DNA from 2 places in the Microbacterium petrolearium genome. Region 2 is predicted to be linked to the other one. Evidence: predicted binding sites of a transcription regulator. Region 2 holds the regulator's gene; the other holds the start of a gene.
What was found. The regulator HspR, encoded in region 2, represses chaperone genes until heat shock. The targets are predictions, from matches to a motif close to AAGTTGAGTCNNNNNGACTCAACTT.
Positions count from the first base shown of each region.

Region 1: ACYVJ0_RS03800 (ATP-dependent Clp protease ATP-binding subunit) is a predicted target of HspR. The motif match lies at 4,064-4,088, and genes of this name have one in related genera.

Region 1 is NZ_BAAGRQ010000003.1:80,921-95,969, reverse strand. Features, by position in the region: gene ACYVJ0_RS03810 (ABC transporter ATP-binding protein) at 1-709, shown strand, start outside; gene ACYVJ0_RS03805 (ABC transporter permease) at 706-1,800, shown strand; gene ACYVJ0_RS03800 (ATP-dependent Clp protease ATP-binding subunit) at 1,894-4,041, opposite strand; gene ACYVJ0_RS03795 (GlxA family transcriptional regulator) at 4,220-5,224, opposite strand; gene ACYVJ0_RS03790 (hypothetical protein) at 5,342-5,527, shown strand; gene ACYVJ0_RS03785 (DUF1272 domain-containing protein) at 5,503-5,643, opposite strand; gene ACYVJ0_RS03780 (rhodanese-like domain-containing protein) at 5,640-6,053, opposite strand; gene ACYVJ0_RS03775 (glycosyltransferase) at 6,153-7,355, opposite strand; gene ACYVJ0_RS03770 (glycosyltransferase) at 7,362-8,549, opposite strand; gene ACYVJ0_RS03765 (CCA tRNA nucleotidyltransferase) at 8,673-10,100, opposite strand; gene ACYVJ0_RS03760 (zinc-dependent alcohol dehydrogenase family protein) at 10,349-11,416, shown strand; gene ACYVJ0_RS03755 (DUF7059 domain-containing protein) at 11,453-12,979, opposite strand; gene ACYVJ0_RS03750 (DUF6049 family protein) at 13,066-15,049, shown strand, end outside.
Region 2 is NZ_BAAGRQ010000002.1:24,569-39,617, forward strand. Features, by position in the region: gene ACYVJ0_RS02040 (DnaJ C-terminal domain-containing protein) at 5-985, shown strand; gene ACYVJ0_RS02045 (heat shock protein transcriptional repressor HspR) at 1,100-1,558, shown strand; gene glgX (glycogen debranching protein GlgX) at 1,558-3,717, shown strand; gene glgP (alpha-glucan family phosphorylase) at 3,752-6,325, opposite strand; gene ACYVJ0_RS02060 (alpha-1,4-glucan--maltose-1-phosphate maltosyltransferase) at 6,521-8,485, shown strand; partial or broken gene glgB (1,4-alpha-glucan branching protein GlgB) at 8,482-10,716, shown strand; gene ACYVJ0_RS02070 (GlsB/YeaQ/YmgE family stress response membrane protein) at 10,819-11,091, opposite strand; gene ACYVJ0_RS02075 (hypothetical protein) at 11,245-11,829, opposite strand; gene ACYVJ0_RS02080 (adenine phosphoribosyltransferase) at 11,923-12,441, shown strand; gene ACYVJ0_RS02085 (NCS2 family permease) at 12,507-13,964, opposite strand; gene ACYVJ0_RS02090 (SDR family NAD(P)-dependent oxidoreductase) at 14,114-14,866, shown strand; gene ACYVJ0_RS02095 (2-hydroxyacid dehydrogenase) at 14,920-15,049, opposite strand, start outside.

The DNA of each region.
Region 1 (15,049 bases), on a different contig from region 2:
CCTCGACGGCGTCGAGCTGACCGCCGCCGACCGCCGCCGCTTCGGATACATGCCGGAGGAGCGGGGCCTGTATCCGAAGATGAAGGTGCTCGAGCAGATCGCCTACCTCGCCCGCCTGCACGGATACGGCCGCGCGGAGTCCACCCGCCGGGCGCAGGACATCCTGGAGCAGCTGGGCCTGGGGGAGCGCCTGAACGACAACGTCGAGGCGCTGTCGCTGGGCAACCAGCAGCGCGCGCAGATCGCCGCGGCCCTCGTGCACGACCCCGAGGTGCTCATCCTCGACGAGCCGTTCTCGGGCCTCGACCCGCTGGCCGTCGACGTCGTCGCCGGCGTGCTCCAGGAGCGCGCGGCCGGCGGCGCGGCGGTGCTGTTCTCGTCGCACCAGCTCGACGTCGTCGAGCGCCTGTGCGACGACCTCGTCATCATCGCCGCGGGAGCCGTGCGCGCCGCCGGATCGCGCGAGGCGCTGCGCGAGCAGCACTCCACCCGCCGCTACGAGCTCGTCTCGTCCGGCGACGCGGGCTGGATCCGCGACGAGGCCGGCGTCGAGGTGCTCGACTTCGACGGCGGCTACGCGCTGTTCGAGGCGGCCGACGCCGCCGCCGCCCAGCGCGTGCTGCAGCAGGCCGTCGCCCGCGGCGACGTGGCGAGCTTCACGCCCCAGCGCCCCTCTCTCGCCCAGATCTTCAAGGAGGTCATCCAGTGAGCACCGCACCCCGGCCCCTCGCGCCCGCCCAGTCCACGTGGCTCGTCGCCGAGCGCGACATCATGGGACGCCTGCGCAGCAAGTCGTTCGTCATCTCGACGCTCATCCTGCTGCTCATCGTCGTCGGCGGCATCGTCGTGATGGGCATCGTGAACGCGACGTCCGGCGGCACGCCCGTGGCCGCCACGGCGGACGTCGCCGCCACCCTGCCCGACACCGACGCCCTCGAGGTCACGGAGGTGGCCGACCGGGCGGAGGGCGAGCAGCTCGTCCGCGACGGCGAGGTGGACGCCCTCATCGCGGCGAGCCCGGACTCGGCCACCGGCATGGAGGTGGTGGCGCTGACCGAGGCGCCCTCGGACGTCGTCTCGCTGCTGTCCGTCGCGCCCGAGGTCACGCTGCTCGACGACTCGGACGTGCCGTTCTTCCTGCGCTACATCCTCGGGATGATCTTCGGCCTCGTGTTCATGGGCGCGGCGCTCAGCTTCGCGATGCCGATCTCCACCGCCGTCGTGGAGGAGAAGCAGACGCGCGTCATCGAGATCCTCATCTCGACGGTCCCCGCCCGCGTGCTGCTGGCCGGCAAGGTGCTCGGCAACCTCGTGCTCTCGATGGGCCAGATCCTGCTCATCATCGCGGCGGCGACCATCACGCTGGCCGTGACCGGTCAGTCGGACGTGCTGAACGACTTCGGCGCCCCCATGGCCTGGTTCGCCGTGTTCTTCCTGTTCGGCTTCCCGATCCTGTCGGCGATGTTCGCCGCCGCGGGCGCCATGGTCTCGCGCCAGGAGGACATCAGCCCGACCGTCACGCCCATCATGATGCTCGTGATGATCCCGTCGTACCTGCCGATGTTCCTCGGCGACAATCCGGTGGTCATGACCGTCATGTCGTACGTGCCGTTCTCGGCGGCCATCGCGATGCCGATCCGCCTGTACTTCGACGAGGCGGCCTGGTGGGAGCCGATCCTCGCACTCGGGATCATGGCCGCCACGTGCGTCGCGATCGTGCTGCTGGGCGCGCGCATCTACGAGAACTCGCTGCTGCGCATGGGCGGCCGCGTCAAGCTCGCGGAGGCCCTCCGCAGCTGACCGCGCGCACGCCGCCGAACCCGCCCCCGATCCGCGAACCCGCGCCGGATCGGGGGCGGGTTCGCGCAAGGAGGGCGGGTTCGGCGGGGGAGATCAGGCCTCGGTCGGGCCCTGGCTCGTGAGCGCGAGCTCGTCGCCGGTCGCGGCCACGTCCACGCGCACGGCGTCGCCGTCGTGCACGCCGCCCGACAGGATCGCGCGGGCCAGGCGATCCTGGATCTCGGTCTGGATCAGCCGGCGCAGGGGGCGCGCGCCGAACACGGGGTCGTAGCCGCGCTCGGCCAGCCAGGCCCGGGCGTCGGGCGTGACGGCGAGCGTGAGGCGCCGATCCGACAGGCGCCGCTGCAGCAGATCCACCTGCAGCTCCACGATCTGCGCGAGGTCGTCCTGCCCCAGCGCGTGGAACATCACGATGTCGTCGAGGCGGTTGATGAACTCCGGCTTGAACGCCGCGTGCACGAGCTGCATCACCTGCTCGCGCTTGGACTCGGGCGAGAGCGTCGGATCGATGAGCACGGGGGAGCCGAGGTTCGACGTGAGGATGAGGATGACGTTCTTGAAGTCGACCGTGCGGCCCTGGCCGTCGGTGAGGCGACCGTCGTCCATCACCTGCAGCAGCACGTCGAACACCTCGGGGTGCGCCTTCTCGACCTCGTCGAGCAGCACGACGCTGTAGGGGCGCCGGCGCACGGCCTCGGTGAGCTGGCCGCCCTGGTCGTAGCCGACGTATCCCGGAGGGGCGCCCACGAGGCGGCTGACGGAGTGCTTCTCGCCGTACTCCGACATGTCGATGCGCACCATCGCCTGCTCGTCGTCGAAGAGGAACGCCGCGAGCGCCTTGGCGAGCTCGGTCTTGCCCACGCCCGTCGGGCCGAGGAAGAGGAACGATCCCGTCGGCCGGTTCGGATCGCTGATGCCGGCCCGCGAGCGGCGCACGGCGTCGGCCACGGCGCGCACCGCGTCCTTCTGGCCGATGAGACGTCGCCCGAGCTCGGACTCCAGGTGCAGCAGCTTCTCGGTCTCGCCGCGCATCAGTCGGCCGACGGGGATGCCGGTCCAGGCCGCGATGACGCTTGCGATGTCCTCCTCGGTCACCTGGTCGCCCACCATGCGCTCGTCCGACTGCTCCACGCGCTCGGCCTCGGCCAGCTCGCGCTCGAGCGACGGGATCTCGCCGTACAGCAGGCGCGAGGCGCGCTCGAGGTCGCCCTCGCGCTGCGCGCGCTCGGCCTCGCCGCGCGCGGCGTCGAGGCGCGTCTTGAGGTCGCCGACCTTGTTGAGCGAGGCCCGCTCGGCCTCCCACCGCTCCTGCAGCTCGCCCAGGCGCTGCTCGTTCTCGGCCAGGGTCTCGCGCAGGGCCGCGAGCCGCTCCTGCGACGCCGGGTCCTTCTCCTTCTTGAGCGCGAGCTCCTCGAGCTTGAGGCGGTCGACGTGCCGGCGCAGCTCGTCGATCTCGAGGGGCGCGGAGTCGATCTCCATGCGCAGCCGACTGGCGGCCTCGTCGATGAGATCGATCGCCTTGTCGGGCAGCTGGCGGCTGGGCAGGTAGCGATGGCTGAGCGAGGCGGCCGCGACGAGCGCGCCGTCCGCGATCGCGACCTTGTGGTGCGCCTCGTAGCGCTCCTTGAGCCCGCGCAGGATCGCGATGGTGTCCTCCACGCTCGGCTCGCCGACGTACACCTGCTGGAAGCGGCGCTCGAGCGCCGCGTCCTTCTCGATGAACTCGCGGTACTCGTTGAGCGTGGTGGCGCCGATCATGCGCAGCTCGCCGCGGGCGAGCATCGGCTTGAGCATGTTCGCCGCGGCGACGGATCCCTCGCCGCCGCCCGCACCCATGAGCACGTGGAGCTCGTCGATGAAGGTGATCACGCGGCCCTCCGACTCGGTGATCTCCTTGAGCACGTTCTTGAGCCGCTCCTCGAACTGGCCGCGGTACATCGCGCCCGCCACGAGCGCCGAGATGTCGAGCGCGATGAGCTCGCGACCCTTCAGGCTCTCGGCCACGTCGCCCGCGACGATCCGCTGCGCGAGGCCCTCGACGACGGCGGTCTTGCCGACGCCGGGCTCGCCGATGAGCACGGGGTTGTTCTTCGTGCGCCGGGTGAGCACCTGGCTGACGCGGCGGATCTCGGCGTCGCGCCCGATGACCGGGTCGAGCTTGCCGGCCCGCGCGCGCTCGGTGAGGTTGATCCCGAACTGCGCGAGAGCGGTCTGCTCCTCCTGCTGCGGCTGATCCGCCATGTCCCCTCCGATGATCCGTGCGCACTTGAGTCCGACTCACTCAACTTTAGCAACCGCACCCGCCCGGGGGGAACCACCAGTCCCCGCGAGACAGCAACTGTGCGCCGAGACAGCGGCGTCTGCACGCTGTCTCGGCGCGGGAATGCTGTCTCGCGGAGGGGAGGGGCCGCAAACCCGGTCAGGCGAGGGCCAGCTCCGGCGCGGCCCGGCCCGCCGCGGCCTCCGCCGCGGGGGTGCACGCGAACCGCGCGCGGTAGGCCGTGGGGCTCGTGCCCAGCGCCCTGGCGAAGTTCTGGCGCAGCACGGCGGCGGATCCGAAGCCGCACTCGGCGGCGATCCGGTCGAGGCCCCAGTCCGTGCGCTCCAGCAGGCGCTGGGCGTGCATCACGCGCTGGCGGGCGAGCCACGCGGCGGGAGTCGTGCCGTGATCGGCGCGGAACCGCCGGGCGAACGTCCGCGGCGACATGTGCGCGTGGGCGGCCAGATCGTCGACCGTGAGGTCGCGGCTCAGGTTCGCCAGCGCCCAGTCCAGCGTGGGGGAGAGCGACATGCCCTGCGCCTCGGGCAGCGGGTGCAGGATGAACTGCGCCTGGCCGCCGTCGCGCTGCGGGGCGACGACCATGCGCCGCGCGACGACGTTCGTCAGCTCGGCGCCGATCTCCTGGCGCAGCAGGTGCAGGCACGCGTCGATGCCGGCCGCCGTGCCGGCGCTCGTGATGATGCGCCCGTCCTGCACGTAGAGCACGTCCGGATCGATCGTCGCCCGCGGGAAGCGCCGCGCCATCTCGTCGGCGTACATCCAGTGCGTGGTGGCGCGTCGGCCGTCGAGCACCCCCGCGGCCCCGAGGGTGAACGAGCCGCTGCACACGCTGAGAACCCACGCGCCCCGGTCCACCGCGCGGCGCACGACGTCGACCACGCGCGGGTCCACGTCGTCCCAGTACTGCCGGGGCGTCGCCGTGACGACGACCACGTCGGCCTCGTCGGCGAACGACAGGTCGTTCTCGATCTGCAGCGAGAACCCCATCTTCGTGCGCACCAGGCCGGGATCGGGCGTCACGGGACGGAAGTCGAACGTCGGCACGCCCTGGTCGGAGCGGTCGAGCCCGAAGGCCTCGCACACCACGCCGAACTCGAACACGGCGGCGCCGTCCAGCACGATGCAGGCGACGGTCTTGATCATGGATCCTCCCGGTGGCGGGATTCCTGCGGACGGCGGCAGTCGTGGTGGCAGGAATCGAACGGATTGCGTCGAATCTGCCACTCGTGGCCGGATCCGCACAACCGTAGCTTTTCGGACATGGGCCTTCTTCTCGGCATCCTCCTCGCCGCGGTCTCCGTCGCGGCCGTCGCGGCCACGCTGTGGCTGCTGCCCAACGACGGCTACGGTCAGCGCGTGTTCGGCACCGACGACTGGTCGCAGCCCCCCGGATCTCGCCCCTCGTGGCGACCGGTGACCGCTCAGATCCGCACAAGCTCGCCCTGACAGTTCGGGCAGCGGCCACCCGGGAACGTCGCGACGCACGCGGCGCACCACGTGCAGCCGAACGAGCATGCGAGGAACGGCCCCTCGGCGCCCTCGCACCGCTGACAGGAGGTCACCGCACGACCCCGGTGAGCGGATCGACGGGGAAGCGCGTCTCGCCCTCGCCGGTGACGACGGGGTAGCCCTCGCGGGCCCAGTACTCGAAGCCGCCGATCATGAGCTTCACCTCGTAGCCGAGCTCGGCGAGGGCCAGCGCCGCCTTGTCGCCGCCGTTGCAGCCGGGGCTCCAGCAGTACACGACGACGGGCGTGCCGGCCGGGATCTCGGCGGCCGCGCGCGCGGGGATCTCGCGGGTGGGCAGGTGGATGGCGCCCGCGGCCCGGCCCTGGGCCCACGCCTCGGCGGAGCGGGTGTCGACGAGGACGAAGCGCTCGCCCGCCTTCTGCGCTGCGCGCACGTCGGCGGGGTCGGTCTCGAAGGCGAGCTTGGCGCGGTAGTGCGCGGCTATGTCGGCGGGTGCGGTCATGGCCACACCGTAGGCGACGGCGCCGCCTCGCCCCGCCGCACCGGGGCACAACGGCAGGATCCCGCCGCAGCGTGGCAGAGCGCCGACGCCGCGGTCCGGTCAGCGCACGCGCTCGTAGACCTCGATCATCGCCGCCGTGCTCGCGGACTGACGGAACCGCTGCCGCACCGCCGCGTCGGGCGCGGGCGCCGATCCGGACCGGATGTCGGCCGACGCCCGCCGCAGCGCCGCGGCGAGGGCGTCGACGGACGCGTCCGCACGATCCGGTTCGCCGACGTGCCAGACGCCGGAGCCCACCTCGGCGGCGATGTCGGGATCGCTCATGACCGACGGCGTGCCGAGCGCCGCCGCCTCGAAGGGCGTCATGCCCTGCGTCTCGAAGCCGATCGAGGTCTGCACGAGCGCATCGGCGGCGCGGATGCGGGCGAGGGTCTGCTCGTAGGGGAGGCCGCCGAGGAACGTCACCGTCTCGTCGAGCCCGTAGCGGCGCACGATCCGCTGCGCCGCGCGGCGCTGGGCGCCGCCGCCGATCACCTCGACGCGCATCGGGGCGCCGGCGCGCGCGACGGCCTCGAGGAACGGAAGCAGCCGCTTCTCGGGGCTCATCCTCCCGATCCACACGAACGCGGGCACGTCGCCGTCGCGGCGCGGGGCGGCGCGCTCGGTCGACATCCTGTCGAGCACGTCGTCGTCCATGCCGTTCCAGATCGCGTCGACGCGCGCGGCGACACCGTGCCGCTCGAGCCGCCGGGCGAAGTGGTGCGAGGGCGCCGTGACCGCCGACGCCGTCTTCGCGAGCCCGCGCAGATAGGCCCAGCCGTCCGATCCGGGCCCGCTGCCCGGCATCACGCGGCGGCGCCACGCGTTCAGCGCGCGCAGCACGAGCTCGGGGAACGGGGCGGTGGCGCGCAGGCCCACGTCCACCCGGTTGTGCATCGTGTGCACCACGGGCAGGCCGTGCCGGCGCGCGTAACGGTATCCGAGGAGGGCGCCCCAGAAGTCGGCCTGCACGTGCACGACGTCGGCGTGCGGGCGCGACGCGAGCGCGCGCTCCACCGCGTCGTCCGAGCGCCGCCCCGGCCAGGTGAAGGAGTACTCGAGGTCCACCGTGACGGGGATCGACGGCAGGTCGGCGTAGGCCGGGTCCGCGGCGTTCACCGACGCGCGCGGGCCGTGCCGCCGCGGCGCGACGATCGTCACCGTGTGCCCCGCGCGCTCGAGGTACCGCCGTTGCAGCCGCGTCGACACCTGCGCGCCGCCCAGCGTCTCGACGTGCTGGTCGGCGAACATCACGATGTGCACGGCGGCCTACTCGGGCAGGGGCTCGCCGCGGTACAGCGCCTCGAACGTGTCGAGCGTGCGATTGATGTCGTGCGCCTGCACCATCTCGAGCGACGCCTCCTGCATGCGGCGGCGCTGCTCGGGATCGGCGGTGAGCACGTCGGTGAGCCGCGCGGCGAGCGCGTCGACATCGCCCGGCGGGAAGAGGTAGCCGTTCTCGCCCTCGTGCACGAGGTGCGGCAGGGCCACGGCGTCGGCGGCCACGACGGGCAGGCCCGACGCCATCGCCTCCATCGTCGCGATCGACTGCAACTCGGCGATCGACGCGATCGCGAACACGCTCGCGCGCGTCAGCGCGGCACGCAGCTCCTCGTCGGTGGTGTGCCCGAAGAACGTGACCCGGTCGCGGATCCCCAGCTCCTCGGCCAGCTTCTCGAGCGAGGGTCGCTGATCGCCGTCGCCGACGAGGTCTAGCTTCGCGTCGAGGGCCGGGTCGAGCTTGGCGACGGCGCGCAGCAGCACGTCCACGTGCTTCTCGGTGGTGATGCGGCCGACGAACACGACGCGGTTCTCGGTGCGCGGCGACAGATCGGGCGTGTACTTCGACTCGTCGATGCCGCAGCTGATGGGGATGACGCCGGCGATGTCGATCGTCGATTCGAGGAACTCCGCCGCCTTGCGCGTGGGCGTCGTGACGGCGGCCGTGAGGTCGAACGTGCGCTTCGCGTCGCCCCACGCCCACTTCACGAGAAGGCGGTTGAGCGCATCGGGCAGCATCGTGGAGTCCACGATGTTCTCGGGCATGACGTGGTTCGTCGCGATCACCGGGATGCCGCGCTTGCGCGCCTCGCGCGCGAGGCCACGGCCGATGACGATGTGCGACTGGATGTGCACGACGTCGGGGCGCACGCGGTCGAGCACGGCGCGCGCGTAGTGCTTGGAGCGCCACGGCCACACGAACCGGAGCCACTCGTGGCCCGGCCAGCGCACCGACGGCAGCCGGTGCATCATGAGCTCGCGGCCCTCGATCGTCTCGAATCGGGGCTCGGCGCGGCGGTAGCGCGTGTTCGGCGCGGAGACGTGCACCTCATGCCCACGCTCCACGAGGCCCGCGGCCAGCCGCTCGGCGAACCGGGCGGCGCCGTTGATGTCGGGCGAGAACGTGTCGCATCCGAGGAGGATCTTCAGCGGCTGCTCGTTCGACGTATGGTCCACCCCACGAAGTTACCCGGGGAGGGCCCGGTTTCCGCGGCGCCCTGCCGGGATTCGGGGGTTACCCGGAGTTCACCGGGCGCGTCCTTCCCGTGCGAGCCCGGCGGGGTGCCCGGCCGCGCGCGCTCAGCCCTGCTCGGCCCACCACGCGCGCAGGCGGCGCTCGGCCTCCTCCTCGCCGAGCACGCCCTCGTCGAGGCGCAGATCGAGCAGGAAGCGGTAGGCGGCGCCCACCTGCGGGCCGGGCCGGATGCCCAGGATCTCCTGGATGCGGTTGCCGTCGAGCTCGGGGCGCATCGCCTCGAGCTCCTCCTGCTCGCGCAGCGCGGCGATCCGCTCCTCGATGTCGTCGTAGGCCGTCGCCAGGCGCATGGCCTTGCGCCTGTTGCGCGTGGTGACATCCGCGCGGGTGAGGATGTGCAGCCGCTCGAGCTCGTCGCCCGCGTCGCGCACATACCGCCGCACGGCCGAGTCGGTCCACGCGCCCTCCGAGTAGCCGAAGAAGCGCAGGTGCAGCTCGATGAGCTTCGAGACCGAGGCGATGGTGTCGCCGTCGAAGCGCAGCGCCTGCAGCCGCTTGCGCGCCATGCGCGCGCCGACCACGTCGTGGTGGTGGAAGGTGACGGCGCCGCCCTTCTCGAGCTTGCGGGTGCGCGGCTTGCCGATGTCGTGCAGCAGCGCGGCCAGCCGCAGCGGGATGTCCGGATCGGCGCCGGGACGACGCGCGTGCTCGTGCTCGATCGCCTGGGTGAGCACCGTGAGCGAGTGCTCGTACACGTCCTTGTGGTGGTGGTGCTCGTCCACCTCGAGCCGCAGCGCCGAGACCTCGGGCAGGAACTCCTCGATGAGGCCCGTCTCCACGAGCACGCGGATGCCGCGCACCGGATCCTCCGTGCCGACCAGGCGGGTCAGCTCGCCCTGGATCCGCTCGGGGCTCACGATCTCGAGCGTGCGGCCGAGCCGCTCGATCGCGGCACGCGTGGCGTCCTCGATGTCGAACTCCAGCTGCGACGAGAAGCGGGCGGCGCGCAGCATGCGCAGCGGGTCGTCGCCGAAGCTCACGGCGGGATCGATCGGGGTGCGCAGCACGCCGGCGAGCAGATCCTCCACGCCGCCGGTGGGGTCGACCAGCTGCACCGACGGCACGCGCAGCGCCATGGCGTTCACCGTGAAGTCGCGGCGCGTGAGGTCGGCCTCGAGCGTGTCTCCGAACTCGACGGCGGGCTTGCGCGTGGTGCCGTCGTAGCTGTCGGCGCGGTACGTCGTGATCTCGACCTGCTCGCCGCGCACGCGCGCGCCGATCGTGCCGAACGTGCGGCCGATGTCCCACTGCGCGGTGCTGATCGGGGTGACGATGCGCAGGATGTCGTCGGGCCGCGCATCGGTCGTGAAGTCGAGATCGTGCGTCGCGCGGCCGAGCAGCGCATCGCGCACGGGACCGCCCACGATCGCGAGGTCGTGCCCGGCGGCGGCGAACGCCCGGCCGAGCTCCGCCACCACGGGGGAGGCCGCGAGGTCGCCGAGGCGCGCGAGTCCGGCGGCCATGTTGAGCATGCGTTCCAGGGTAGCCGGGGCGCGCTGAGGGGCCGGTCGAAGGCCGCCTCCGCTCGTCGGCCGAGCGAAGCGCGCGGAGACGGCTTGAGCGAGCGAAGCGAGTCGAAAGCGAGGCCGCAACGGCGCGGCCTCGGCTCGCTGCGCTCGCTCGGCCCGTCTCCGCTCCGCGCCCTTCGGGCGCTCCGGTCGACGAGCGGGATCGGGCCCGCGCGCGCCGCGAGCCAGCACCACGGCGATACGCTCGAAGCATGCTGGCGACGATCCTGTACGGGCCCCGCGACATCCGCGTCGAGGAGGTGCCCGATCCGCAGCTCGCGACGGAGGGCGGCGGCGTCGGCCTCGACGCGATCGTGCGCGTGGTGGTGGCGTGCGTGTGCGGCTCCGACCTGTGGCCCTACCGCGGCGTGACGGAGCCGAAGACCCCCAGGCGCATCGGGCACGAGATGATCGCGGTCGTCGAGCGCGTCGGCGCCGACGTGTCGCGGATCAAGCCCGGCGACTTCGTCATCGCACCCTTCTACGACTGCTGCGGCGAGTGCGCGAACTGCCGCAACGGCTTCACGACCTCGTGCCTCGAGGCGGGCAGCTGGGGCGGCCGCGACCACTGGGGCCTCGACGTGGACGGCTGCCAGGGCGAGCTCGTGCGGGTGCCGCACGCGGACGGCACGCTGAAGGTGGTCGAGGGCGGCCTGCCGGACGAGTCGATGATCCCGAGCCTGCTCACGCTCTCGGACGTGTTCCTCACCGGGCACCACGCCGCCGTCTCGGCCGGCGTGCGCGAGGGCTCGACCGTCGCCGTGGTGGGCGACGGCGCCGTGGGGCTCTCGGGCGTGCTCGCCGCGAAGCGCCTGGGCGCCGAGCGGATCGTCGCGATGTCGCGCCACGAGTCGCGCCAGCGGCTGGCGACGGAGTTCGGCGCCACCGACATCGTGCCGCAGCGCGGGGACGAGGGCGTCGCGGCGCTCAAGGACCTCTTCGGCGGCATCGGGCCGGACTGCGTGCTGGAGTGCGTGGGCACCAAGGAGTCGATGGATCAGGCGCTGCGCTCCGCGCGCCCCGGCGGCCAGGTCGGGTTCGTGGGGGTGCCGAACGGCGGCCCGGAGCTGCCGATGCGCACCATGTTCTCGACGAACGTCGGCGTGCGCGGCGGTGTGGCGCCCGTGCGCGACTACGTCGACGAGCTGCTGCCCGAGGTGCTGGACGGATCGCTGAACCCCGGCGCCGTGTTCGACGCGAGCTTCGCCCTCGCCGACGCCGACGAGGCGTATGCCGCGATGGACGAGCGGCGCGCGATCAAGTCCCTGCTGCGCCCCTGACGTCGGCGGTGCTTCCGACCGGGGCGGACACGAGGATCAGTCCGCGAAGGCGAGGAAGCCGTCGAGCAGCAGCTCGCGGATCGTCGGCAGCAGCGCGGCACGCAGGGCGGCGGCGTCCGCCTCCAGCAGCTGCGCGATCGCGTCGATGAGCACGCCGGCGGGCAGCTCGCCGTCGCACGCGCCGAGCAGGCCGGCGAGCGCCGGGTCGGCCTGCACCGATCGGCCGAAGCCGCCGCCCTGGCGCAGCTCGATCACGCTCGGCGCCTCCTCGCCGGGGCGGTGGTGGCGCGCCTCGGTCACATCCGCGGCCGTGCGCAGCCGGGCCGCGGCGAGCGCCTCGTCGTCGAGGGCGGCCGCGCGGTCGTGGTGCGCGAGCGCCGCTGCGAGGTGCGATCCGAGCGCTCCCTCCGACGGGATCGGGCTCGTGACGCGCTCATATCGTGCGAGCGTCGGCTCCCCCTCGGCGCGGCGCAGCAGCACGTAGCCGAAGCCGATCGCCGTCACCCCGCGGGCGGCGAAATCGTCGAGCCACGCCGTCAGCAGCGCGTCGAAGGCCGCCGATCCCGGCGTCGTGCCGCCGTCGCGGATCCACATCTCCGCGTACCGGATCGGGTCGAGTTCCTCGCGCTCGATCACCCACGCGTCCAGCGGCACCGGCGACGCCGCGACCCACGCGCGCACGCGATCCAGACCCGCCACGCCGTCGCGGGTCTCCCAGTTGGCGAGCATCTGCGCCGCGCCGCCCGGCTCCAGGTGGGGGCCGACGCCCGCGACGACCTGCTCGACGAGCGCGTCGCCGATCAGGCCGCCGTCGCGATACTCGTAGGCGGGCACGCCCTTTGCGCGCGGCGTGATGACGAACGGGGGATTGGAGACGATGCGGTCGAACCGTTCCCCCGCCACGGGGGCGAACAGCGATCCCGTCCGCTCCTCGACGCCGTCCACGCCGTTGAGATGCGCGTTCAGCCGCGCGAACGCGAGCGCGCGCTCCGAGATGTCGGTGGCGACGACCGCCTCCGCATAGCGCCGCGCCCGCAGCGCCTGGATGCCGCACCCCGTGCCGAGGTCAAGCACGCGGCGCGCGGGGGTGGGCAGCTGCAGCCCCGCCAGGGTGAGCGACGCCCCTCCCACGCCGAGCACGTGGTCCTCGTCGAGCGCGCCGCCGCCGAGCGCGAGCTCGTCGAGGTCGCTCGCCACCCACCACTCGCCCGGCCCGCGGTCGTCGTGGAACGACTGGGGGCGCACGATGGCGCGCGGGGCGACGACGTCGCCGTCTCGCTCCGCCAGCCCCAGCCGCTCGAGGCCGGCCGCGCCCAGGGTCGGGAGCGCGCGATCGACGTCCGCAGCCGGCTGCCCGACGCCGAAGACGAGCAGGCGGGCGAGCACCGCGAGCGGGTCGCGCCGGTCGCCCAGGCCGCGCAGCGCCGGCTCGCGCAGCCCGCGGCCGGCCGCGTCGTCGGCCTCCACGCCCCAGGCGGCGCGCAGCGCCTCGGAGCGGAACCGCGCGGCGGCGAGGTCCGCGGCGAGCGCTCGGCACAGGGCGGGGTCGGGACGGGGCACCATGCGTCCTATTCAAGCGGAGCCGCGGTGCCTGCCGCGCCGCACGGCCTGCGGGGAACGCCCAGGCGCGTTCGTAGGATGGTTCCGGCATGTCCGCACCCCGTCGCCCCTCCAGCACGACCGCGCGCAGGCGGCGATTCCTCGCCACCCTCCCCGCGGTGCTCGCCGCGCTCCTGACGGCCGGGCTCGCCGGGCCCGCCGCCGCCGACGCGCGCCTGGTCGACGCCGCCACCCTCTCGCCCACGCCCACCCCGACGGCCGGAACCGGCGAGGACGACGACGAGCAGCGCGCGCGGCTGACCCTCACGCCGTCGGCCGGCACGATCGGCGGCGAGGACGAGGTCGCGGCGACCGCCTCGATCGAGAGCCCGCTGGGCCTCGCCGCCGTCCCGGCGGGAACCGTGACGCTTCGCATCGGCGACCAGCCGCTGCCGGATCGCGCCGCGCTGGAGGCCTGGCTGGACGGATCCTCGTCCGCGCGCCTCGTCGACCTCGACACCGCGGAGGCGGGGGTGACGGCGCCGGGCGCGTCGCAGACGATCACGCTTCGAGAGGACGAGCGCACGACCGCGCGTGCGCCCGGCGTCTATCCGCTCCGCGCCGCGCTCTCGGGAGGGGGGCAGCGTCTCGAGGACGACGCGCTCGTGCTCGTGGAGGGCGGCACGCGCCCGTCGATCGCCGTCGTCGTCCCGCTCACGGCCCCCGCCACGGATCGCGGACTGCTGACGAGCGAGCAGCTCGCGCAGCTCACGGTCGCGGGCGGCTCGCTCACGACGCAGCTCGAGGCCGTGGCGGGCACGCAGGCGGTGCTGGCCGTCGACCCCGCCATCCCCGCTGCCATCCGCGCGCTCGGCTCCTCGGCGCCGGCGTCGGCCATCACGTGGCTCGAGCGCCTCGAGTCGCTGCCGAACGAGCGCTTCGCCCTCGGGTTCGGCGACGCCGATCCCGCCGTCCAGATCGCCGCCGGATTCGGCGATCCGCTCGCCCCCCTCTCCCTCGCGCCGTACCTGCCGGGGGCGGGGGAGCCGGCGCCCCAGCCGTCCCCGGAGCCGACCGGCGAACCCACCCCCACGCCCACGCCCAGCCCGACGGCGTCGGCGGCGCCCGACCCCGGCTCGCTCGACCTCGAGGAGCTGCTGTCGATCGGCGGCGATCCCGCCGCGGTGGGCTGGCCCGATCCGGCCGCGGTCGACGCCGCCACGGTCGCCGCGCTGCGCGATGCCGGCAGCGCCTCGCTCGTGCCCTCCACCGCCACGGCCGCCGGGGCGGACGGGGCACCGGTCCCGCCCCGCGCCGACGGAGCCCTCGTGTACGACGCCGCGGCGTCGGAGCTGCTGTCGGCGGCGGCCGCGCTCGAGGACGAGCGCGCACGGGAGGAGGCCCTCGCCGCCGCGCGCGCCTCCCTCTGGCTCGCCGCGGGAGAGGTCGGCGGCACCCTGCTCGTCGCGCTCGAGCGGCAGGGCGGCGTGGACGCCGGCGACGACCGCCTCGACCGCGACCCGTCCCCGCGCCCCGCGGAGGCCGTGTCGGATGCGGTGGCGACCGCGAGCTCCTTCGCCCCGCTGACGCTCGCGGCGCTGCTCGCCGCCGCCCCCGTCCCCGTGGACGTCACGGGTCCCGGCCCCGATGCGGCGCGCGTGGCCGCCGCGAACGAGATGCGCGGCCGCGAGGATCGGCTGACGCAGCTCGGCAGCATCCTGAACGACCCCACGCTCCTCACCGCCCGCGCACGCGCCGAGACGCTGCAGCTGCTGGGCACACCGTGGAGCGCGCACCCGGACGCCTGGGAGGCCGCCGTGGCGGCCGAGCGCGAGTCGATCACCGCCCTCGGCGGCGCGGTCGGCATCGTGCCGCCGAGCGACGTGCAGCTGCTCAGCTCCGAGGCGCCGCTGCCGGTGTGGATCCGCAACGATCTGCCGTACCCCGTCACCGTCACCCTGCACGCCCAGCCCGACAATCCGCGCGTCGCCGTGCAGGAGACGACCACGGTGGAGGCCGCGCCGTCCCAGAACACGCGCGTTCGCGTTCCCGTGGAGGCGGGCATCGGCAACGGCCAGGTGCGCATCTCGCTGT
Region 2 (15,049 bases):
ACGCATGGCCAGTCAGGACTGGTTCGACAAGGACTTCTACAAGGTCCTGGGGGTCTCGAAGGACGTCTCCGAGAACGATCTGAAGAAGACGTATCGCAAGCTCGCGCGGCAGTACCACCCGGACTCCAATCCGGGCGACGCGGCGGCCGAGGCGAAGTTCAAGGAGATCAGCGAGGCGTACTCGGTGCTCTCCGACGCGGAGCAGCGCCGCGAGTACGACGAGATCCGCGCGATGGGATCCGGCGCGCGCTTCACGGCGGGCGGATCGGGTGCGGGCGGCTTCGAGGACGTCTTCAGCCGGTTCACGACGAATCGCGGATCGGCGGCCGACTTCGACGACATCTTCACGATGTTCAACCAGGGCCGCGGCGGCGGTTTCGGGTCGGGTCGGTTCAGGCAGCCCTCCGGCGGCTTCCAGGGCTTCGGCGGCCCCACGAAGGGGCAGGATCTCCGCGCCAACACGACGATCGACTTCGTGACGGCGGCGAAGGGCGAGACGGTCACGCTGCAGAGCGGCGACGGCAAGCCCTTCAAGATCAAGATCCCCGCCGGCGTCGGCGACGGCCAGAAGATTCGGCTGCGCGGACGAGGGCGCCCGTCGCCCGACGGCGGCGAGAACGGCGACATCGTCGTGGAGGTCAAGGTGCGCCCGCACCCCGTCTTCACGCGCGACGGCCTGAACCTGCGCGTGACGGTGCCGGTGACGTTCACCGAGGCGGCGCTCGGCGCGACGATCGAGGTGCCCACCCTCGACGGCGACGTGGTCAAGCTGCGCGTCACGCCGGGCACGCCCTCCGGTCGCGTGCTGCGCGTCAAGGGACGCGGCATCACGTCGAAGAAGGGCACGGGCGACCTGCTCGCCGAGGTGCAGGTGGTCGTCCCGAGCCACCTCACCGAAGCGCAGAAGGAGGCCCTCGAGCGCTTCCGCGAGGTGGAGCCGCACGAGAACCCGCGCGCCGATCTGATCGCCCGCGCCCGGGGCTGACGATGATCCCGCGAGACTGCAGCGCCGCGCCGAGACAGCAGACACGGGATGCAGCCTCGGCGCGGGCGTGCAGCCTCGCGGGATGATGGCAGGACGAGCAGGGGAGGTGAGGACATGAGGATTCCGGACGACGTGGACGAGGACGCCCCGATCCTCGCGATCGCCGCGGCCGCCGAGCTGGCCGGCATGCACCCGCAGACGCTCCGCCAGTACGACCGCATCGGCCTCGTGGTGCCGGGCCGCACGGCGGGCGGATCGCGCCGCTACTCACTGCGCGACATCCGCCAGCTGCGCGAGGTCGCCCACCTCTCGGCTGAGGGGATGAGTCTGCCCGCGATCGCCCGCATCCTCGATCTCGAGGACGAGGTGTCGGAGCTGCGCCGCCGCGTCGGCGCGCTCGCCGCCGAGCTGCGCGCCGAGCGCGAGAACCGCCCGGGCGCGCGCGTCTTCGCCGCCGGGGTCACGGGCTCGATCATGACCCTGCGGGCCGGGAAGCGCGTGCGGCGCAACGCCGATATCGTGCTCTGGAGGCCGCAGCGCGGATCCATCGAGGGCAGAACGAGGAACGACTGATGACGCCGGTGACCTGGCACGCATGGGGGGAGCGGGCGCGGGTCTGGCCTGGGCGGGAGTGGCCGCTGGGGGCGACGTGGTCGCCCGAGTCGACGAACTTCGCCGTGTACGCCCCCAACGCCACCGGGGTGGAGCTGTGCCTGTTCGACGACGCGGGGCACGAGGAGCGCTACGAGCTCACGGAATCCACGCTCGGCATCTGGCACGGCGCGCTCCCCGACATCCGGCCCGGGCAGCTCTACGGGTTCCGCGTCGACGGCCCCTGGGATCCCGCCAGCGGCTATCGCTTCAACCGGAACAAGCTGCTGCTCGACCCGTACGGCCTGGCCACGAGCGGGACGATCATCGCGGAGCAGCCGATCTTCGGCGCCCGCGAGGACGCCCCGGCCGTGCGTGATGACACGGACTCCGCGGCCTACACGGCCCGGAGCGTGGTGGTCGACCCCGCCTTCGACTGGGAGGGCGATCAGCCGGCCAAGAACCGCTGGCGCGACACCGTGATCTACGAGCTGCACGTGAAGGGCTTCACGAAGCTGCAGGATCGGATCCCCGAGCACGTCCGCGGCACCTACGCCGGCCTGGCCGAGCCCGCCGTGATCGAGTATCTGCAGGATCTCGGGGTCACGGCCGTGGAGCTGCTGCCGATCCAGCAGTTCTTCTCCGAGCCCGCGCTGCTCGAACGAGGACTCGTCAACTACTGGGGCTACAACACCATCGGCTACTTCGCCCCCGACGGGGCGTACAGCTCGTCCGGCGATCGCGGCGAGCAGGTGACCGAGTTCAAGAACATGGTCAAGTCCCTCCACCGTGCGGGCATCGAGGTGATCCTCGACGTGGTCTACAACCACACCGCCGAGGCGGGGCCGGACGGCCCGACGCTGTCGTTCCGCGGGTTCGACGATCGCGGCTTCTACAAGCGGGTGATCCCCGAGGACGGCGGGTTCGACGACACGTACTGGGACGTCACCGGCTGCGGGAACACCGTGGACGCGTGGAACCCCCTCGCGCTGCGGCTGATCCTCGACTCGCTGCGGTACTGGGTCACCGAGATGCACGTCGACGGGTTCCGCTTCGACCTCATGAGCGCGCTCACCCGCACCGGATACGAGGTCGACTTCGCGTGCGCGCTGCTCATCGCGATCGATCAGGACCCGATCCTGCGCCACGTCAAGCTCATCGCCGAGCCGTGGGACGTGTCGATGGACGGCTACCTCGTCGGCCGCATGCCCCCGCCCTGGGCGGAGTGGAACGATCAGTACCGCGACACGATCCGCGACTTCTGGCGCGGGCAGGGCGCGATCCGCAACGTCGCCACACGGCTCGCCGGGTCGAGCGATCTCTACGCCGACGACGGGCGCTCGGCGTACAACTCGATCAACTTCATCACCGCCCACGACGGCTTCACGGTGCGCGATCTGGTCAGCTACGACCACAAGCACAACGAGGCCAACGGCGAGGACAACCGCGACGGCACCGACAACAACCGGTCGTGGAACCACGGCGTCGAGGGCGAGACGGATGACGCCGAGATCGTCGCGCTGCGGCGGCGGCAGGCGGCGAACCTCATGCTCACGCTCTGCCTGTCGAACGGCGTGCCGATGATCACGGCGGGCGACGAGCGAGGGCGCACGCAGGGCGGGAACAACAACGCCTACTGCCAGGACAACGAGATCTCGTGGGTGGACTGGAGCGCCGACAACGCGTGGCTCGACGTCTACGAGTTCACCAAGGCCGCGCTGCGCCTGCGCCGCGAGCACCCCGCGCTGCGGCAGCGGCACTGGTTCGAGGGCCAGCCCACGATCGTCGGCGGACCGCTGGATCTCGCCTGGTCGCACCCCGACGGGCGCGTGATGACCGACGAGGACTGGGGGAACGGAGCGCAGCGGGCGATCGGCATGTACGTCTCGGGCCGGCCGCTGCGCGAGCCCGGGCCGCACGGCGAGCAGCTCACCGACGCGTCGTTCCTGATCTGGTTCAACTCCGGCGCCGAGGCGATCGATGCGCGCATCATGCCGCAGCAGTGGGAGTCGGCCTTCCGGGTGGTGCTCTCCACCGATCCGGAGGTCGCCGAGGGCACGGTGTGCCACGCCGGCGAGGCGATCCCCGTCGGCCCGCGTTCGATCGTCGTGATGCAGTCGCTCGAGGACGGCTCGGACTGAGCCCCCGGCCCGCGTCGCGGACCGAGCACGCCCCCTACGCGAGCGCCGCGAGCCCCAGCTCGGTCGTCGTGGCGAGGAGCGGGTGGACCGGCACGATCCGCACGGTGTAGCCGAACGGGCCCGCACGGTCCAGCACGACCTCGCCCGTGAATGCCGCGCGGGAGCCCTCGAAGCGCTCGCCGAGCGTGAGCGGAACCACCCGCAGCGACGTCAGCTGATCGTCGCCCTCGGCCCGGCCGTGGATGAGCTGGACCTGCACGTCGTCGGGGGTGAGATCGCCCAGCGCGACGTCGGCGCGCACGCGCAGGGTGGCGCCCACCTCGGCCACCTCGTCGACGCCGCTGGACTCCACGTGCTCCACGCGCACGCCCGGCCAGGCCGCACGGACGCGGCCCTTCCACGCCGCGAGCTCGATCGCGCCCGCGTAGTCTGCGCCGAGCGCCCGCGCATTGCGCGCGGCCGGGGTGTAGAGCGCGTTGACGTAGTCACGCACCATCCGCGAGGCGAGCACCTTGGGGCCGAGCGACTCGAGGGTGTGCCGCATCATCTCCATCCACCGCACGGGGATGCCGGCGCCGTCGCGGTCGTAGAACCTCGGGGTGATCTCGCGCTCGAGCAGCTCGTACAGCGCGGCCGCCTCGAGGTCGTCGCGGTGATTGGGGTCGTCCACGCCGTCGGCCGAGGGGATCGCCCAGCCGTTCTCGCCGTCGAACCACTCGTCCCACCAGCCGTCGAGGATCGACAGGTTCAGGCCGCCGTTCAGGGCCGCCTTCATGCCGCTCGTGCCGCAGGCCTCGTAGGGGCGCAGCGGATTGTTCAGCCATACGTCGCAGCCGGGGTACAGCGCCTGTGCCATCTGGATCTCGTAGTCCGGCAGGAAGACGATGCGGTGGCGCACCTCGGGGTCGTCGGCGAAGCGCACCAGCTGCTGGATGAGGGCCTTGCCGCCGTCGTCGGCCGGGTGGGACTTGCCCGCGATGACGAGCTGGATCGGCCGCTCCGGGTCGAGCAGCAGGGCCTTCAGCCGCTCGGGGTCGCGCAGCATGAGCGTCAGGCGCTTGTACGAGGGGACTCGCCGGGCGAAGCCGATCGTGAGCACGTCGGGCGAGAGGGCGTCGTCGATCCAGGTGAGCTCGGCGTCGACAGCGCCGCGGTGCAGCCACGACGCGCGCAGCCGCTGCCGCGCGTCGATCACGAGGCGCTCGCGCATGCGGTGCTTGGCCGCCCAGATGCGCTCGAAGCCGATCTCGTTGAACGCCCGCGTGAGCGCGCCCTCCTCGCCATCGAGGTCGGCGCCGGACTCGTCGAACATGTCGAGGAACTCGCGCGCCACCCACGTGCGCGCGTGGACGCCGTTCGTGATCGACCCGATCGGCACCTCGGCCTCGTCGAAGTCCGGCCACAGGCCGTTGAACATCTCGCGGCTGACGTGGCCGTGCAGGGTCGAGACCCCGTTGGCGCGCTGGCCGAGCCGGAAGCCCATGACGGCCATGTTGAAGACGCCGGGGTCGCCGCCCTCGTAGTCCTCGGCGCCGAGTGCGAGCACCCGATCCGTCGGCACGCCCGGGAGCACGCCGCCGTCGGTGGCGAAGTACTGCTCGATGAGCGAGCGGGGGAACCGATCGATGCCCGCGGGCACCGGCGTGTGGGTCGTGAACACCGTCGACGCGCGCGACATCTCCAGCGCGTCGTCGAACGCGAGGCCCGGGGCGCCGTCCCCCACCGTCAGCTCGCGGATCCGCTCGAGGCCCTGGAACCCGGCGTGGCCCTCGTTGGTGTGATAGACCTCGGGCTCCGCGGCGCCCGTGATCCGGCAGTAGGCGCGGAGTGCCCGCACGCCGCCGACGCCGAGCAGCAGCTCCTGCCGCAGCCGGTGCTCGCCGCCCCCGCCGTACAGCCGGTCCGTGATGTCGGCGTAGTTCTGCGGGTTGCCGTCGACGTCGGTGTCGAGCATCAGCAGCGGCACCCGTCCGACCCGGGCGACCCAGATCCGCGCGCGCAGGTCGGGCCCGCCGGGCATGGCGAGCGAGACCGTGGCGATCGAGCCGTCCGCCTCCCGCAGGGGGCTGATCGGCAGCTCGTCCGGATCGAGCAGCGGATACGACTCCTGCTGCCACCCCTCGCGCGAGAGCGCCTGCGTGAAGTAGCCGTGCCGGTACAGCAGCCCGACGCCGATGATCGGCACGCCCAGGTCGCTCGCCGCCTTCAGGTGGTCGCCCGCGAGGATCCCGAGGCCGCCCGAGTACTGCGGGAGCGCCGCGGCGATGCCGAACTCGGGCGAGAAGTACGCGATCGCGCGCGGGCCGTCGCCGAGGTCTCGCTGATACCAGTGGTCGTCCGCCAGGTAGGCGCGCAGGTCGTCCCGCACGCGGGCGAGCCGCTCCAGGAACCCGTCGTCATGCGCCAGCTGCTCCAGCCGGGCGGGATCGACGCCCCCGAGCACCTCCACCGGATCCTGCGTGCGGCCCCACAGCTCGGCGTCGACGTGCGCGAACACGTCCTGCGTCTCGACGTGCCAGCACCAGCGCAGGTTGCCCGCCAGCTCGCCCAGCGCGGCAAGCGGCTCGGGCAGGACGGGCCGGACGGTGAATCGGCGGATCGCGCGCATGCGCCCACCGTAGCCCCGCGGCGATGCCGGTGGGTTGCCCCGTGGTGAACGGCGAGAATCCAACGGTGCGCTGAGAATCCACGGATGACTGGATTGTCGGCGCGCGGATGGATTCTCGGCGGTCGGGGACGCGCGGAAGGGGACGCGCGGGAGGGGAGGGTGGCCGCCGCGGAACCGATGTGGGAAGTTGGTGCCATGGTCGGACGCATCCCCGTGATCGAGGTCCATCCGGTCGTCCACGGGGGCGCGCGGCCCGCGAAGGCGGCGGTGGGGGAGCCCCTCCCCGTGCGCGCCACGGTGTTCCGCGAGGGGCACGACCAGCTCGGCGCGGAGGCCGTGCTCATCGGGCCGGACGGCGTGCGCCGACCGCCCGTGCGCATGCGCGAGATCGCGACGGGCACCGACCGCTACGAGGCCTGGCTGACCCCGGACGAGCAGGGCGAGTGGTCCTTCGAGGTGCGGGCGTTCTCCGATCCGCTGGCCACCTGGACGCACGACGCGGCGCTGAAGATCCCCGCCGGCGTCGACGTCGACCTCATGTTCCTCGAGGCGCGGCTGCTGCTCGAGCGCATCCGCGCCGAGGGGCGGCTCTCGCCGGCCGATCGCGCCGCGCTGAAGGCCGCGCTCGCCGCCGCGACCGACGCCGACCGGCCGGCCGAGGCGCGGCTCGCGGTGCTGACCGGGCCCGAGACGCGGGCGCTGTTCGAGGACCACCCGCTGCGCGACCTCGTCACGGTCGAGGGCCCGTACCCGCTCTACGCCGATCGGCGCCGGGCGCTCACGGGCGCGTGGTACGAGTTCTTCCCGCGCTCCGAGGGCGCCCGTGTCGACCGGAAGACGAAGAAGGTCGTCAGCGGCACGTTCCGCACGGCCGCCAAGAGCCTCGACCGGGTCGCGGCCATGGGGTTCGACGTGCTCTACCTCCCGCCGATCCACCCGATCGGCGAGGTCAACCGCAAGGGGCCGAACAACACCCTCACGCCCGGCCCGGACGATCCGGGCTCGCCGTGGGCGATCGGGTCGCGCCACGGCGGGCACGACGCGATCCACCCGGACCTCGGCACCTTCGCCGACTTCGACCGCTTCGTCGCGCGGGCGAAGCGGCTGGGGATCGAGGTCGCCCTCGACCTCGCGCTGCAGGCCGCGCCCGACCACCCATGGGTGACGACGCATCCGCAGTTCTTCCGGCACCGCGCCGACGGCTCGATCGCGTACGCCGAGAACCCGCCGAAGAAGTACCAGGACATCTATCCGCTGTACTTCGACGACGATTTCGAGGGCGTGCTCGCCGAGGTGGAGCGAGTGCTGCGGGTCTGGATGGATCACGGGGTGCGGATCTTCCGCGTCGACAACCCCCACACCAAGCCCGTCGTGTTCTGGGAGCGGCTGCTGGGACGCATCCGCGAGACGGATCCGGACGTGATCTTCCTCAGCGAGGCCTTCACCCGGCCCGCCATGATGCGCACGCTCGGCGCCGTCGGCTTCCACCAGTCGTACACGTACTTCACGTGGCGCGTCGCGAAGGACGAGATCGAGGACTACCTGCGCGAGGTCTCGCGCGAGACCGACCACCTCCTGCGCCCGAGCTTCTGGGTGAACACCCCCGACATCCTGCACGAGACGCTGCAGTACGGCGGGCCCGCGATGTTCGCCATCCGGGCGACGCTCGCGGCCATGGCAACGCCGTCGTGGGGCATGTACGCCGGGTACGAGCTGTTCGAGCACGTGGCCGTGCGGCCCGGCAGCGAGGAGTACCTCGACAGCGAGAAGTACCAGATCCGCATCCGCGACTGGGCGGGCGCCGAGGCCTCGGGCCGCACGCTCGCGCCGTACATCGCGCGGCTGAACGAGCTGCGCCGCGCGCACCCCGCGCTGCAGCTGCTGCGCAACCTCGTCGTGCACGCGACGGACGACGACCACATCCTGTGCTTCTCGAAGACGCACGGGGACGACACCGTGATCGTCGTGCTCAACCTCGACCCGCACGGCGCGCGCGAGACGACCGTGCACCTCGACCTGGCCGCGGCCGGCCTGCCCGAGCGCTTCGTCGTGCACGACGAGCTGACCGGATCGGAGTGGGTGTGGGGCGCCGACGCCTACGTGCGCCTCGACCCCGCGGGCGACGTCGCGCACATCCTCACGGTGAGGCCGGCGCCGTGACCGAACCCGAGATCCTGCCCGTCGACACCGACGTGCTCGCGGCCGTCGCCGCCGCCGAGCACCCCGAGCCGCATGCCGTGCTGGGGCCGCATCCCCACGACGGCGGCGTGACGGTGCGCGTGCTGCGGCCGCTCGCGACGGCCGTCGCGGTGCGGTACCACGCGCTGCCCACGCGCCGGTTCCCGGACGGCCGGCACGAGATCGAGCTGCAGCACGAGTGGGGCGGGGTGTGGGTGGGCGTCATCCCGGGCGAGCCGGGGGTGGCCGAGGGCGACGTGCCGCCGTACACGGTCGTCGCCACCTACGGCGAGGGGCCGGATGCCGCCGTGCACGAGCGGGACGATCCGTATCGCTTCCTGCCCACCCTCGGCGAGGTCGACATCCACCTCATCGGCGAGGGGCGCCACGAGCGGCTGTGGGATGTGCTCGGCGCGCACGTGCGCACCTTCGACGGCCTGGGCGCGGCGCCCGATGTGACCGGCACCGCTTTTGCCGTGTGGGCGCCGCGGGCCGGCGCCGTGCGGGTGAAGGCCGACTTCAACGACTGGGACGGCCACGCGCACCCGATGCGCCGGCTCGGCTCCAGCGGCATCTGGGAGCTGTTCGTGCCGGGTGTGGGCGCCGGCACCCGCTACAAGTACGAGATCCTCGGCGCCGACGGCCGCTGGCACGAGAAGGCCGATCCCATGGCGTCGTTCGCCGAGGTGCCGCCGCTGACGGCGTCGGTCGTCTTCGACTCGACCTACGAATGGGGCGACGCCGACTGGATCGCGCGCCGTGCGGCCGAGGCGGGCCGCGGCCACACCGACCGCCCGATGTCGATCTACGAGGTGCACCTCGCGTCGTGGCGGCGCGAGCGCACCTACGCGCAGCTCGCCGACGAGCTCGTCGCCTACGTCACCGATCTCGGCTTCACCCACGTGGAGCTCATGCCCGTGATGCAGCATCCGTTCGGCGGATCGTGGGGCTATCACGTGACCGGCTACTACGCGCCCGACAGCCGCCTGGGCGATCCGGACGGGCTGCGCCTGCTGATCGACCGCCTGCACCAGGCCGGCGTGGGGGTCATCCTGGACTGGGTTCCCGGCCACTTCGCGACCGACGAGTGGGCCCTCGCGCGCTTCGACGGCGCGCCGCTGTACGAGGATCCGAATCCGCAGCGCGGCTGGCACCAGCAGTGGGGCTCGCACATCTTCGACTTCGGCAACCCGCCCGTGCGCAACTTCCTCTACGCCAACGCCGTGTACTGGCTGGAGGAGTTCCACGCCGACGGCCTGCGCGTGGACGGCGTCGCGTCGATGCTCTACCTCGACTACGCGCGCGAGCCGGGGCAGTGGACGCCCAACGTGCACGGCGGTCGCGAGAACCTCGAGGCCGTGCAGTTCCTGCAGGAGATGAACGCCACGGTCTACCGCCGCGTGCCCGGCGTCGTGACCATCGCCGAGGAGTCCACCGCGTGGCCGGGGGTGACGAAGCCGACCTCGACGGGCGGGCTGGGCTTCGGCTTCAAGTGGAACATGGGATGGATGCACGACACGCTCGCCTACATCGGGCGCGATCCCGTGCACCGCGTGCACCACCATCACGACATCACGTTCTCGCTCGCCTACGCGTGGAGCGAGAACTACGTGCTGCCGCTCTCGCACGACGAGGTCGTGCACGGCAAGGGATCGCTGCTGCGCAAGGCGCCGGGGGACCGGTGGCGCGAACTGGCCACGTTGCGCGCGTACCTGGCCTTCATGTGGGCCCACCCCGGCAAGCAGCTGCTGTTCATGGGCGGCGAGTTCGGGCAGGAGTCGGAGTGGGCCGAGTCGCGCGAGCTCGACTGGTGGCTGCTCGACCTGCCCGACCACGCCGGCGTGCGGCAGACGGTGCGCGACCTCAACGCCCGCTACCGCGAGACGCCGGCGCTGTGGGCGCGCGACGCCGACCCCGCGGGCTTCGAGTGGCTCGTCGCCGACGACGCGGCGGCCAACGTGCTCGCCTTCGCCCGCCGGGACGGCGACGGATCGCTGCTCGTGTGCGCGAGCAACTTCTCGGCCGCGCCGCACGAGCGCTATCGCCTGCGCCTGCCCGAGGCGGGCCCGTGGGACGAGGTGCTCAACACCGACGCCGGGGTCTACGGCGGATCGGGCGTCGGCAACCTCGGGCGCATCGAGGCGCCGGAGGGGGGCGAGACCGAGCTGGCGCTGCCGCCGCTCGGGACCGTGTGGTTCCGGTTCGCCGGCTGAGCGGGCTGATCCGCGTCGGGTGTGCGCCCGCATCGAACCGGCGCACGAGAAAGGGCCGCCGCCATCCGAGGATGTGCGACGGCCCGCTCTCGCGCGTGGGGGTCAGGAGCGCGACCTGCTCCGGTTCCCGGTGATGAGGCCCCAGATCAGCAGGACCACGATGGAACCGCCGATCGCGAGCAGCCAGCTCTCCAGGCTCCAGAACTCCTCGAGTCCGACGCCGAAGATGGCGGTGCCGATCCAGCCGCCGACGAGCGCGCCGACGACACCGAGGATCAGCGTCATGATCCATCCGCCGCCCTGCTCGCCGGGCAGGATCGCCTTCGCGATGGCACCGGCGATGAGACCGAGGATGATGAAAGCGATGAAGCTCATGTGTCAGCTCCTTTCGTGCGGGCTGGGTTGCCCGATGACTTCACGCTAGGGGTGCGCGCGGAACGCCACGAGAGGCTTGACAAACGCTGTGAGGCTTCGCCATTTCGCGGGCGCGCAGGGCGCGCGGGCCAGGGCGGGCTCGGCGCGGGCGACTCAGGCCGGGTCGAGGCGCAGCACGTTCGACTCGCCCAGCTGCACGTCGTCGACCAGCCGCAGCGAGCGGGCGAGGTCGTCGACGGCGCCGAGCACGATGCCGAAGCGGGAGCGGTCGGGGCTCATGGCCGTGAGCGTGACGAGGTGCGTGCCGGTGTCCCACGTGTAGGTGACGGTCGGCGGCGCGCTCTCGGTCTGCGGCAGGTCGAGGACGAGGCGCTCGCCCGCACCGAGGTGGGGGCTGTGGAACGGCTCGCCATCGTCGTACTCCATCGGCATCATCGCCCTGGCGGCGCGCACCTGCGGGGTCAGCTCCTGCAGCTGCGCCGTCGCGACGAGCAGCTCGGGGTCCTCGCGCCACACCCATGCGAGCATCCGGCCTTCCATGCGCCTCATGATCACCGGCACGAACTGGCTCATCAGCCAGGGGCCGACCCTGCCGGAGGGGGTCTCGAGGCCGAGCTGCCGGCGCGAGGTGTCGAGGAGCATGCGGATCGCGGCCTTGCGATGGCGGCGCCCGCGCAGGCCCATGCTGCCGGTGACGGGGACCCAGAGGCGGTCGTCGGCTGTCGCGGTGAGACGCATGCCCTCAGCCTACGGTCGCCGCCTCGGCGGGCGCCGTGGGGCGGACCCCCGTCCTGCGGGGGACGCGCAGGACGGCGCCGATACGCTTGTGCGGTGACCACTCCCGAACTGGCGCGCGCCGAGTCCCTGATCGCCGTGACCCCCGACTACCCCGAGCCCGGCGTGATGTTCCGCGACATCTCCCCGCTGCTCGCCGACGGCGCGGCGATGCGCGCCGTGGCGGACGAGCTGATCCGGCCGTTCGCCGGCACGTTCGACATCGTCGGCGGCATCGAGGCCCGCGGCTTCCTGCTCGCCGGCTACGTGTCGGCGCTGACCGGCGTCGGGATGCTGCCGATCCGCAAGGCGGGCAAGCTGCCGCGGCCGGCCGCCGCCGTCTCGTACGCGCTCGAGTACGGCACCGCCACGATCGAGGGCCCCGACGTGCTCGCCCCCGGTGCGCGGGTGCTGCTGCTGGACGACGTGCTCGCCACGGGCGGCACGCTGAGCGCTGCGCAGGAGCTGGTGCGCGACCTCGGTGCCGTCGTCGCCGGGTCCGCCGTCGTCCTCGAGCTCGAGGGCCTGAACGGGCGCGCACACGTCGGCGAGGTGCACACCGTCTTCACCGCCTGACGCGGCAGCGCACGCAGAACGGGCCGGCCCCCTCGCGGGAGCCGGCCCGTTCTGCGTGGCGGCGGTCAGATGCCCAGCGCGGCGCGGATCGGGTCGATCGTGAAGTACACGACGAACAGCAGCGACGACACCCACATGAGCCAGTGGATCTCGCGCACCTTGCCCTGGGCGAGCTTCACGATCACGTAGGCGATGAAGCCCGCGCCGATGCCGTCGGCGATCGAGTAGGTGAACGGCATGATGGCGATCGTGAGGAACGCGGGGATCGCGATCTCCATCCTCGTCCAGTCGATGCCGGAGATCTGCGTCATCATGAGGAAGCCCACGATCACGAGCGCGGGCGCGGCGGCCTCGTAGGGCACGAGCTCCACGAGCGGCGACAGGAACGTGGCCAGCAGGAACGCGATGCCCGTGACGACCGACGCGAGGCCCGTGCGCGCGCCCTCGGCCACGCCGGAGGTCGACTCGACGTACGAGGTGTTCGACGAGACGGAGCCCATACCGCCCGCCACCGCGGCGAGCGAGTCCACGACGAGGATGCGGCGGGTGCTCGGCGGGTTGCCCTTCTCGTCGAGCAGCTTCGCCTCCGCGCCGACGGCGACCATCGTGCCCATGGTGTCGAAGAAGTCGGCCAGCAGCAGCGTGAAGACGAGCAGGACGGCCGTGACGATGCCGATGCGCTCCCACGACCCGAGGAGATCGAACTGCCCGAGCAGCGAGAAGTCGGGCACGCTCGCGACGCCGGTGAAGGTGGGCGCGTGGTTCCAGCCGCCCGGGTTCTCGGCGGGGTCGGCGGCGCCGATGTTCAGCGTGTTCTCGAGGATCACGGCGAGCACGGTCGCGACGAGGATCGAGATGAGCAGCGCGCCGCGGACCTTGCGCACCCACAGCACGATCGTGAGCACGAGGCCGACGACGAAGACGAGGATCGGCCACGTGCCGAGGTTGCCGAGCTGCAGGATCGTCGCACCGGTCTCGACGAAGCCGGCGTTCGTGAGGCCGATGAGCGTGATGAACAGGCCGATGCCCACGCCGATGGCGACCTTCAGCTCGCGCGGCACGGCGTTGAAGACGGCCTCTCGGAAGCCCGTGAGCACGAGGACGAGGATGATCACGCCCTCGATCACCACGAGGCCCATCGCGTCGGCCCAGGTCACGTTCGGCAGGCCGGCGATCGAGAACGCGACGACGGCGTTCAGGCCGAGGCCGGCGGCGAGCGCCATGGGGTAGTTGGCGACGACGCCCATGAGGATCGTCATGACGCCCGCCACGAGCGCGGTCGTGGACGCGATCATGCCGATGTTCGGGGCGTCGCCGCCGCCGAGCATCTGGCCGGTGCCGTCGGGGACGGTGCCGAGGATGAGCGGGTTCAGGAACACGATGTAGCACATCGCGAAGAAGGTCACGAGGCCGCCGCGCACCTCGGTGCCGATGGTGGAGCCGCGCTCGGTGATCTTGAAGAAGCGGTCGAGCGCGCTCCGCGGGGCCCCCGCGCGCGTCGCCGTCGAAGTGTCGTTCGCCATGAGCGATATCCTTTCACGCCCGCGGTGTCCACCCCGGTCCGCCGAGGCGCGGACGGGCGTAGGCTGGAGGCATCCGATCCATTCGGGTGAATACAGCAGCGCGATCCGAAGCGCCGGCGGCCCGATGGACCGACGCAGAGGAGTATCGAATGGGATTCGAAGGCAAGGTCGCGATCGTCACGGGCGGCGGTTCGGGTATCGGAGAGGCGACCGCGAAGGAGCTCGCGGACCTCGGCGTGAAGGTCGTCGTCACCGACATCAAGCTCGAGGCCGCCCAGCGCGTGGTCGACGAGATCGCCCAGGCCGGCGGCGAGGCCGCGGCGATCCAGGGCGACACGGCGAAGGCCGACGACAGCCGCAAGGCCGTCGAGTTCGCCGTGGAGACCTACGGCAAGCTCAACTACGCGTTCAACAACGCCGGCATCGGCGGGCCCTCGGCCCCGACCGGCGAGCTCGACCTCGACGGCTGGGACACCGTGGTGGGCATCAACCTGAGCGGCGTCGCCTACGGACTGCGCTACCAGATCCCGGCGATCCTCGAGGCGGGCGCGGGCGAGGGCGCCATCGTGAACATGGCGTCGATCCACGGCACCGTCGCGGCGCTCGGCAACTCGGCCTACACCGCCACGAAGCACGCCGTCGTGGGCCTCACCAAGAACGCCGCCGCGGAGTACGGCCCCGCGGGCCTGCGCATCAACGCGGTGGGCCCCGGCTACATCGACACGCCGCTGCTGGCCGGCGCCCCGGCCGAGGTCAAGGAGGGCCTCGTGGCGAAGCACCCGCTCGGGCGCCTCGGCCGCGCCGACGAGATCGCCAAGGTCGTGCGCTTCCTGCTCTCGGACGACGCCTCGTTCGTCACGGGCGCGTACTACCTGATCGACGGCGGCTACACGGCCGTCTGATCCCGCGCTCTCGAGGCCCTCGCTCCCGTTCAGGGGCGGGGGCCTCGGCGTTCTCAGGAGCGGATGACGACGTTGATCGGCTCCTCGCCGCGCGCCAGGCGCTCGGCCTGCGTCGCGACGAGCCGCGCGATCCGCGGACCCATGGCGGCGGAGCGGCCGCCCACGTGGGGCGCGATGATCGCG